2 regions of the Pseudomonas sp. Ma2-10 genome follow, and region 2 is predicted to be linked to the other one. Evidence: riboswitches for the same ligand, from Rfam matches in the RefSeq annotation. Region 2 holds a riboswitch; the other holds the start of a gene.

Region 1 (3,400 bases), on a different contig from region 2:
CTTCCAGGCGCACGCGGGCCAGGTCTTCAGGGCTGATCAGGTCGGCTTTATTGAGGATCACCAGGTCGGCGCTGGCCAGTTGATCCGCGAACAGCTCGTGCAGCGGCGATTCGTGGTCCAGGTTCGGGTCGAGTTTGCGCTGGGCATCGACCTGGTCCGGGAAAGCCGCGAAGGTACCGGCGGCGACCGCTGGGCTGTCGACCACGGTAATGACCGCATCAACGGTGCAGGCGCTGCGAATTTCAGGCCATTGGAAGGCTTGTACCAGCGGTTTTGGCAGAGCCAGGCCCGAGGTTTCGATGAGGATGTGGTCGAGGTCGGCGCGCCGGGCGACCAATTCGCGCATCACCGGGAAGAACTCTTCCTGAACGGTGCAGCACAGACAGCCGTTGGCCAGTTCGTAGACGCGGCCGTTGGCTTCTTCTTCAGTGCAACCAATGGCGCACTGTTTGAGGATTTCACCGTCGATGCCCAGCTCGCCGAATTCGTTGACGATCACCGCAATGCGGCGGCCCTGAGCGTTGTCGAGCATGTGCCGCAGCAAAGTGGTTTTGCCCGAGCCGAGGAAGCCGGTAACGATGGTGACGGGGAGTTTGGCCAGTGTTTTCATCGGATGCCCTTTGGCAAGGTGGCGGGCATACGGGACGACAATCGCTACGACGGATGCGCGCGGAAGAGTTCGCCACCGGATCACCCCGCCCGGTTGTAGTGAGAATCTGTATCGAGGCAGGTCTCCTGGCTGACGGCGTGTCGGGCTTGTGGGCCTGGCATTCGCTGCGCCTTCCCGCGAACCCGTTGCACAGGGTTTGCAGTGGCGTGGCAGCGAATATCACCGTTCACAGTTGCGGGGGCAGCCGCGGCATCGACCGCGTTCCCTTCTTAGCTTCGGCAGACGCCGAAGAACCTCGAAAGCGCAAGGCTACGCATCGCATGGGGGCGGGTCAATGTTCACTTGAGCTCGGTGACGTCGAGTTGAGAACCCTTGCCAATTGACGCCCAACCCTCGCCCATGCTCTCCTACACGCCTTGTTACGGGTGCCCTTCACAGGGTGAAACGGGAAACCGGTGAATCATGTGCTTTACTCTAAAGTCATGTCAGTCCGGTGCTGCCCCCGCAACGGTAAGCGAGCGAAGCGTCAGATCCACTGTGCCAGCAATTCGGCATGGGAAGGTGATGCTTGCAGGTCAAGGCGAAAGCCAGTGCCCCTCGTGAGCCCGGAGACCGGCCCGCAACACAAAGTGACCATTACGATCACTGAATAACAAACCCGCGGTGGGCGGGCGCTGTTTGAACCTCTGCGTGCGCGATTCGCAGGGGTCTTCCATGCGCTCCACATCACCCGCTGACAGACCAGAGGGAAGCGCCATGTCGATCATCAGCAGTACCGGCAGCAACACCGATAAGAGCACCGCCACCACCACCAATACCCTGACTCAACGCCTGGCCGCCGCAGTGTGCGCGTCGATCCTGGGTGTTAGCCTTGTGTATTTCGCCGGTTTCTCGCACATCGAAGCGGTGCACAACGCCGCGCACGATACCCGCCACAGCGCCGCATTCCCGTGCCATTGAGACCTGCCGATATGATCAAGCGTATTGCGCAAACCGCAGGGTTCACCGGGCTGCTGGCCGCCCTGCTACTGACCCTGCTACAAAGCTTCTGGGTGGCTCCGTTGATTCTGCAGGCCGAGACTTACGAAAAATCCGAGCCCGCCGCTGTTGAAGTTCACGAACACGCCGCAGGTGCTGTCACCGCCCACACTCACGATGCTGAAGGCTGGGAACCGGAAAACGGCTGGCAGCGCGTGCTGGCCACCACCGGCGGCAATCTGGTGGTAGCGGTCGGTTTCGCCCTAATGCTGGCCGGTCTTTACACCTTGCGCGCACCGACCAAAACCTCCCAAGGCCTGTTTTGGGGGCTGGCCGGTTACGCCACGTTCGTGCTCGCACCGACCCTCGCTCTGCCGCCTGAACTGCCGGGCACTGCCGCAGCTGATTTGGCGCAACGGCAGATTTGGTGGATCGGCACGGCAGCCTCCACAGCCGTCGGCATCGCATTGATCGTGTTCAGCCGTCACTGGCTGATGAAAGTGCTCGGCGTGGCAATCCTGGCTGTCCCTCATGTGCTCGGCGCACCACAACCGGAAGCCCACTCGATGCTGGCTCCAGAAGCCCTGGAAGCTCAGTTCAAAATCGCTTCGCAGCTGACCAACGTGGCATTCTGGCTGGCCTTGGGCCTGATCAGTGCCTGGTTGTTCCGCCGTAAAAGCGATGGTCAATACAGCGCATGACTGAGATCAGCACAGCGCCGACGTTAGTGGTCGGCCTGGGCTGCCAGCGTGGCTGCCCCGTCAGCACGCTGCGGGCGTTGCTCGATCAAGCGTTACAGGCTCATAAAATCGAACTTCACCAGATCAAGGCCCTGGCCAGCATCGACCTGAAGCGCGAAGAACCTGGCTTGATCGAATTGGCCGAACAACTAGCACTCCCCCTGATGTACTTCAGCAGCGAACAACTGGCCGGCTATCAACTGCAGCTCAGCCACCGCTCGGACATCGCGTTCGAACGCACCGGTTGCTACGGCGTCGCGGAAAGTGCCGCCCTGGCCCTGGCCGAGCAATTGGCCCAGGCACCGGCAAAATTGCTGATTTCACGACAAAAATATGCCCAGGCAACCTTGGCGTTGGCCGGCGCTGCATAAAATCCTCGATAATCCCCGCCTTCAATCATGAGCGATCTTCATCTGAAGCCTTGCCCGCCCCCTTTTTCTCACAGGAACCGACGATGACCGTCTACTTCATTGGCGCAGGTCCCGGCGACCCGGAACTGATCACTGTCAAAGGCCAACGGCTTATTCGCAGCTGCCCGGTGATCATCTATGCCGGCTCCCTGGTGCCTGCCGCCGTGCTGGAAGGTCATCGCGCCGAACAGGTAGTCAACAGCGCCGAACTGCACCTGGAACAGATCATCGAGCTGATCAAATCCGCCCATGCCATAGGCCAGGATGTGGCCAGGGTGCACTCCGGCGATCCGAGTCTTTATGGTGCAATTGGTGAGCAGATCCGCTACCTGCGTGAACTCGACATCCCGTATGAAATCATTCCCGGCGTCACGGCCACGGCGGCCTGCGCGGCATTGCTGGGCGCGGAACTGACGTTACCCGACGTGTCGCAAAGTGTGATCCTGACCCGCTATGCCGACAAAACCGCGATGCCCGCCGGCGAAGAGCTTGGCAGCCTGGCGCAGCATGGGGCGACTATGGCGATTCATCTGGGGGTCAATCATCTGGAGAAAATCCTCGCCGAATTGCTGCCGCATTACGGCGCGGATTGCCCGATCGCGGTGATTCACCGGGCGACCTGGCCGGATCAGGATTGGGTGGTGGGGACGCTTGAAGACATT
Region 2 (3,400 bases):
GCGCCGATTGCAGTCAGCATGGTGGTGTTCTGTGACAGCGCCACATGGTGCAATTCGGGATAACCGCCCGGCAGGTAAAGGCTATCTGCCGGCGGCAATTGCGTGTCGTGGATCGGCGAGAAAAACAGCAACTCGGCGCCCATGGCCCGCAGCAAATCCAGGCTTGCGCCGTAGGTGAAGGCAAACGCTTCGTCACGCGCCACGGCAATTCGAACGCCGGCCAACAGAGGCTCGACAGCGATCACATCAGGCGCGGCGAAGGCCACCGCCGGTGGCAGCGCGACCTCGCAACTGCTGGCCAGTGCGTCAGCCGCCGCATCAAGGCGCAGGTCGAGATCGTTCAACTCACTGGCCTGAACCAAGCCGAGGTGTCGACTCGGCAATTCGATTCCGGTTTCCCGGGACAAGGCGCCATACCAGCGCAAGCCTTCCGTCAGGCTGCCTTCGAGCAATTGCGCGTGCCGCAACGTGCCAACACGATTGGCCAACACGCCCGCAAACGGCAAGTCCGGCTGATAGCGCGCCAGCCCCAGGGCCAGTGCGCCAAAAGTCTGGGCCATGGCGGTGCCGTCGATCACACCGAGCACCGGCACACCAAAGTGCCGCGCCAGATCAGCGCTGGACGGCGTACCGTCAAACAGTCCCATGACGCCTTCGATGAGAATCAGATCGGCTTCGCCGGCAGCCTCCCACAACAATCGACGACTTTCCTGCTCGCCGACCATCCACATGTCCAGTTGATATACCGGCGCACCGCTGGCGCGCTCGAGAATCATCGGGTCAAGAAAGTCCGGGCCACATTTGAACACGCGCACCTTGCGCCCTTGATTGCGATGCAAGCGGGCCAGCGCGGCGGTGACGGTGGTCTTGCCCTGACCGGAAGCCGGCGCGGCAATCAATACCGCCGGGCAATGACGTGGTTGACTCACAATTCGACGCCTTTTTGCGCTTTGATCCCGGCCTGGAACGCGTGCTTGATCACGCCCATTTCGGTGACGGTGTCAGCCAGTTCGATCATCTGCGGCTTGGCGCCGCGACCGGTGACCACCACGTGCTGCATCGGCGGACGGGCCTGCAAGTCGCTGAGCACTTGATCGAGATCCAGATAACCGTGCTTGAGCGCAATGTTCAATTCATCCAGCACCACCAGGCCGATCGACGGATCACGCAGCAATTCGCGAGACACCGCCCACGCGGCTTCAGCGGCGGCGATGTCACGCTGGCGATCCTGGGTTTCCCAGGTGAAGCCCTCGCCCATCACATGAAAACGCACCTGTTCGGCAAAGCGCCGGAAGAACAGTTCTTCGCCGGTGCTGCTGCGCCCCTTGATGAATTGCACCACACCACACTGCATGCCGTGGCCCATAGACCGGGCGAGCATGCCGAAGGCCGAGCTGCTTTTGCCTTTGCCGTTGCCGGTCAGCACCAGCAGCAGGCCACATTCATTTGGGGAATTGGCGATGCGTTCGTCGATCACGGCTTTTTTGCGCAGCATGCGCGCCAGATGACGTTCGTCACGATCGGGGGTATCAGTCATGGGGGAGCTCTCCGTTGAGGCTGGATAACGGCGGGCAGGCACAAGAATAGACGGCAAGAAGCCTGGCATCGCCCACCGTGATGCCGCTGGATGGATCAGGCCGGTCTCCGGGCTCATGAGCGGCGTTGTCGCCTGACTGCGCGCCTTCCCATGTCGACACACGACACAGTGGCTCTAGGCGCAGCCTTCACTCATTTACCGTTGCGGGGGCAGCGCCGGGATCATGGCTCTTCGTCACTTGAAGGCAGTCACTCACCGGCTTCCCAGTTTCACTCTGTCGACCACGGTCACAGAGCACCTGAAGCAAGCCGCGAAGGTTAGAGGGTTGGGGATGGAGCGTCAATTGAAGACGGGCGGCCTGCGAGCGAATAACTGCCGTCGATCAATTATCTGACGTCAATCTTGTGCCACACTCCAAGCAGCGATATCAAAGAGCCACAACCTCACAACACAACAACAAGGGTGAGCCACATGCAAGGCATGATCATCAGCAATCCGAAGCTGGAATTCCTGCGCCCGGTGCTGGAACGCTGGTTTGACTGTATCGACCGCTACAACGCCGTGCGCGGCGATAACGACACGCCTTACTGGTTCGACGAAAAGGCCAACCTGAGCCTGCTTTCCTCCGCGGCCTGGATGGCGGAAATGGTCACACTGCAACAAACACCGACCCGTAAACAGGTCGAAGAAGGCGAACGCAATGGCCGCGCCGATCTGTTTATCGCGACCAGCGAAGAACGCGCTTACCTGCAGGCGACCCAGCGCTGGCCACGCGTCAACAGCCTGAACCTGTCTCAAGCCTTGCAAGACATCACCAGCGAGGCCAAACGCATCAGCTACGCCAGCGACCTGAAACTCGGCTGCCTGTTTGTCGCGCCACAAAAAGCCCAACAAAGCGCCACCCCGGAAGAACTCCAGGACATGGTCGACGACCTGCAAAAGGAACACACCTGCGCGGTGGCCTGGTATTTCCCTTATGCCTATCGCAAATTGCACAACGAAGCCGGCAACTATCACCCCGGCATTGCCGTGCTGTTCAAGGAGGCCCGCGGCTGACCGGTTGAACCATCGCGCACCTGCGCTTCTCTATTGATTAGGTCAATGCATTCAAAGGGAAGATCAGTATGCGCAACCCCCCGCTCGCTCTCGTCATCGTACTCGCCGGAGGGCTTGCGGCCTGTGGTGAATCCGCCAGGCTGCAAGTCACCGACGGCTACGGCCCGTCACCCAAGCTGCCAGAACCGAATAAAACCCTGATCCCGACGGTCAACATCGCCCCGGCGATCGGCTGGCCGGACGGCGCGAAGCCTGTCGCCGCGACAGGGACTCAGGTGGCGGCTTTTGCCGAAGGTCTCGATCACCCACGCTGGCTTTACGTATTGCCTAACGGCGACGTGCTGGTGGCCGAAACCAACGCCCCTCCCAAACCCGATGACGGCAAAGGTATTCGTGGCTGGGTCATGGGTATAGTCATGGGCCGTGCCGGCGCCGGCGTACCGAGCCCGAACCGCATCACGCTGCTGCGGGACAAGGACCACGACGGCATCGCCGAAACCCGCACGGTGTTCCTGGAAAATCTCAACTCGCCCTTTGGTATGACCCTGGTCGGCAATGACCTGTACGTCGCCGACACGGACCGCTTGCTGCGCTTCCACTATGAAAGCGGCGAGACAGCGATCACGTCACCGCCGACGAAGGTGATCGACCTGCCGGGCGGTACGCTGAATCACCACTGGACCAAAAACGTCATCGCCAGCAAGGACGGCAGCAAGCTGTATGTCACGGTGGGGTCCAACAGCAACGTGGCCGAAAATGGCATGGACAAGGAAGAAGGTCGCGCAGCGATCTGGGAAGTGGATCGCG

Evidence for each region. Region 2 has a riboswitch for cobalamin ahead of cobO (cob(I)yrinic acid a,c-diamide adenosyltransferase). Riboswitches for the same ligand answer to the same signal wherever they lie in the genome.
Region 1: linked by a shared signal. The riboswitch ahead of ACXPVS_RS18515 (CbtB domain-containing protein) and the one ahead of cobO (cob(I)yrinic acid a,c-diamide adenosyltransferase) in region 2 are both predicted to bind cobalamin.

Annotation. Positions count from the first base shown of each region.
Region 1 covers NZ_JBTEYL010000016.1:19,660-23,059, reverse strand. Annotated here, with positions in the region: gene cobW (cobalamin biosynthesis protein CobW) at 1-610, opposite strand, end outside; cobalamin riboswitch at 709-923, opposite strand; cobalamin riboswitch at 1,017-1,245, shown strand; gene ACXPVS_RS18515 (CbtB domain-containing protein) at 1,367-1,570, shown strand; gene ACXPVS_RS18510 (CbtA family protein) at 1,582-2,289, shown strand; gene ACXPVS_RS18505 (cobalamin biosynthesis protein) at 2,286-2,699, shown strand; gene cobM (precorrin-4 C(11)-methyltransferase) at 2,783-3,400, shown strand, end outside.
Region 2 covers NZ_JBTEYL010000019.1:54,177-57,576, forward strand. Annotated here, with positions in the region: gene ACXPVS_RS20245 (cobyrinate a,c-diamide synthase) at 1-929, opposite strand, end outside; gene cobO (cob(I)yrinic acid a,c-diamide adenosyltransferase) at 926-1,537, opposite strand; cobalamin riboswitch at 1,619-1,854, opposite strand; gene ACXPVS_RS20255 (hypothetical protein) at 2,009-2,593, shown strand; gene ACXPVS_RS20260 (PQQ-dependent sugar dehydrogenase) at 2,662-3,400, shown strand, end outside.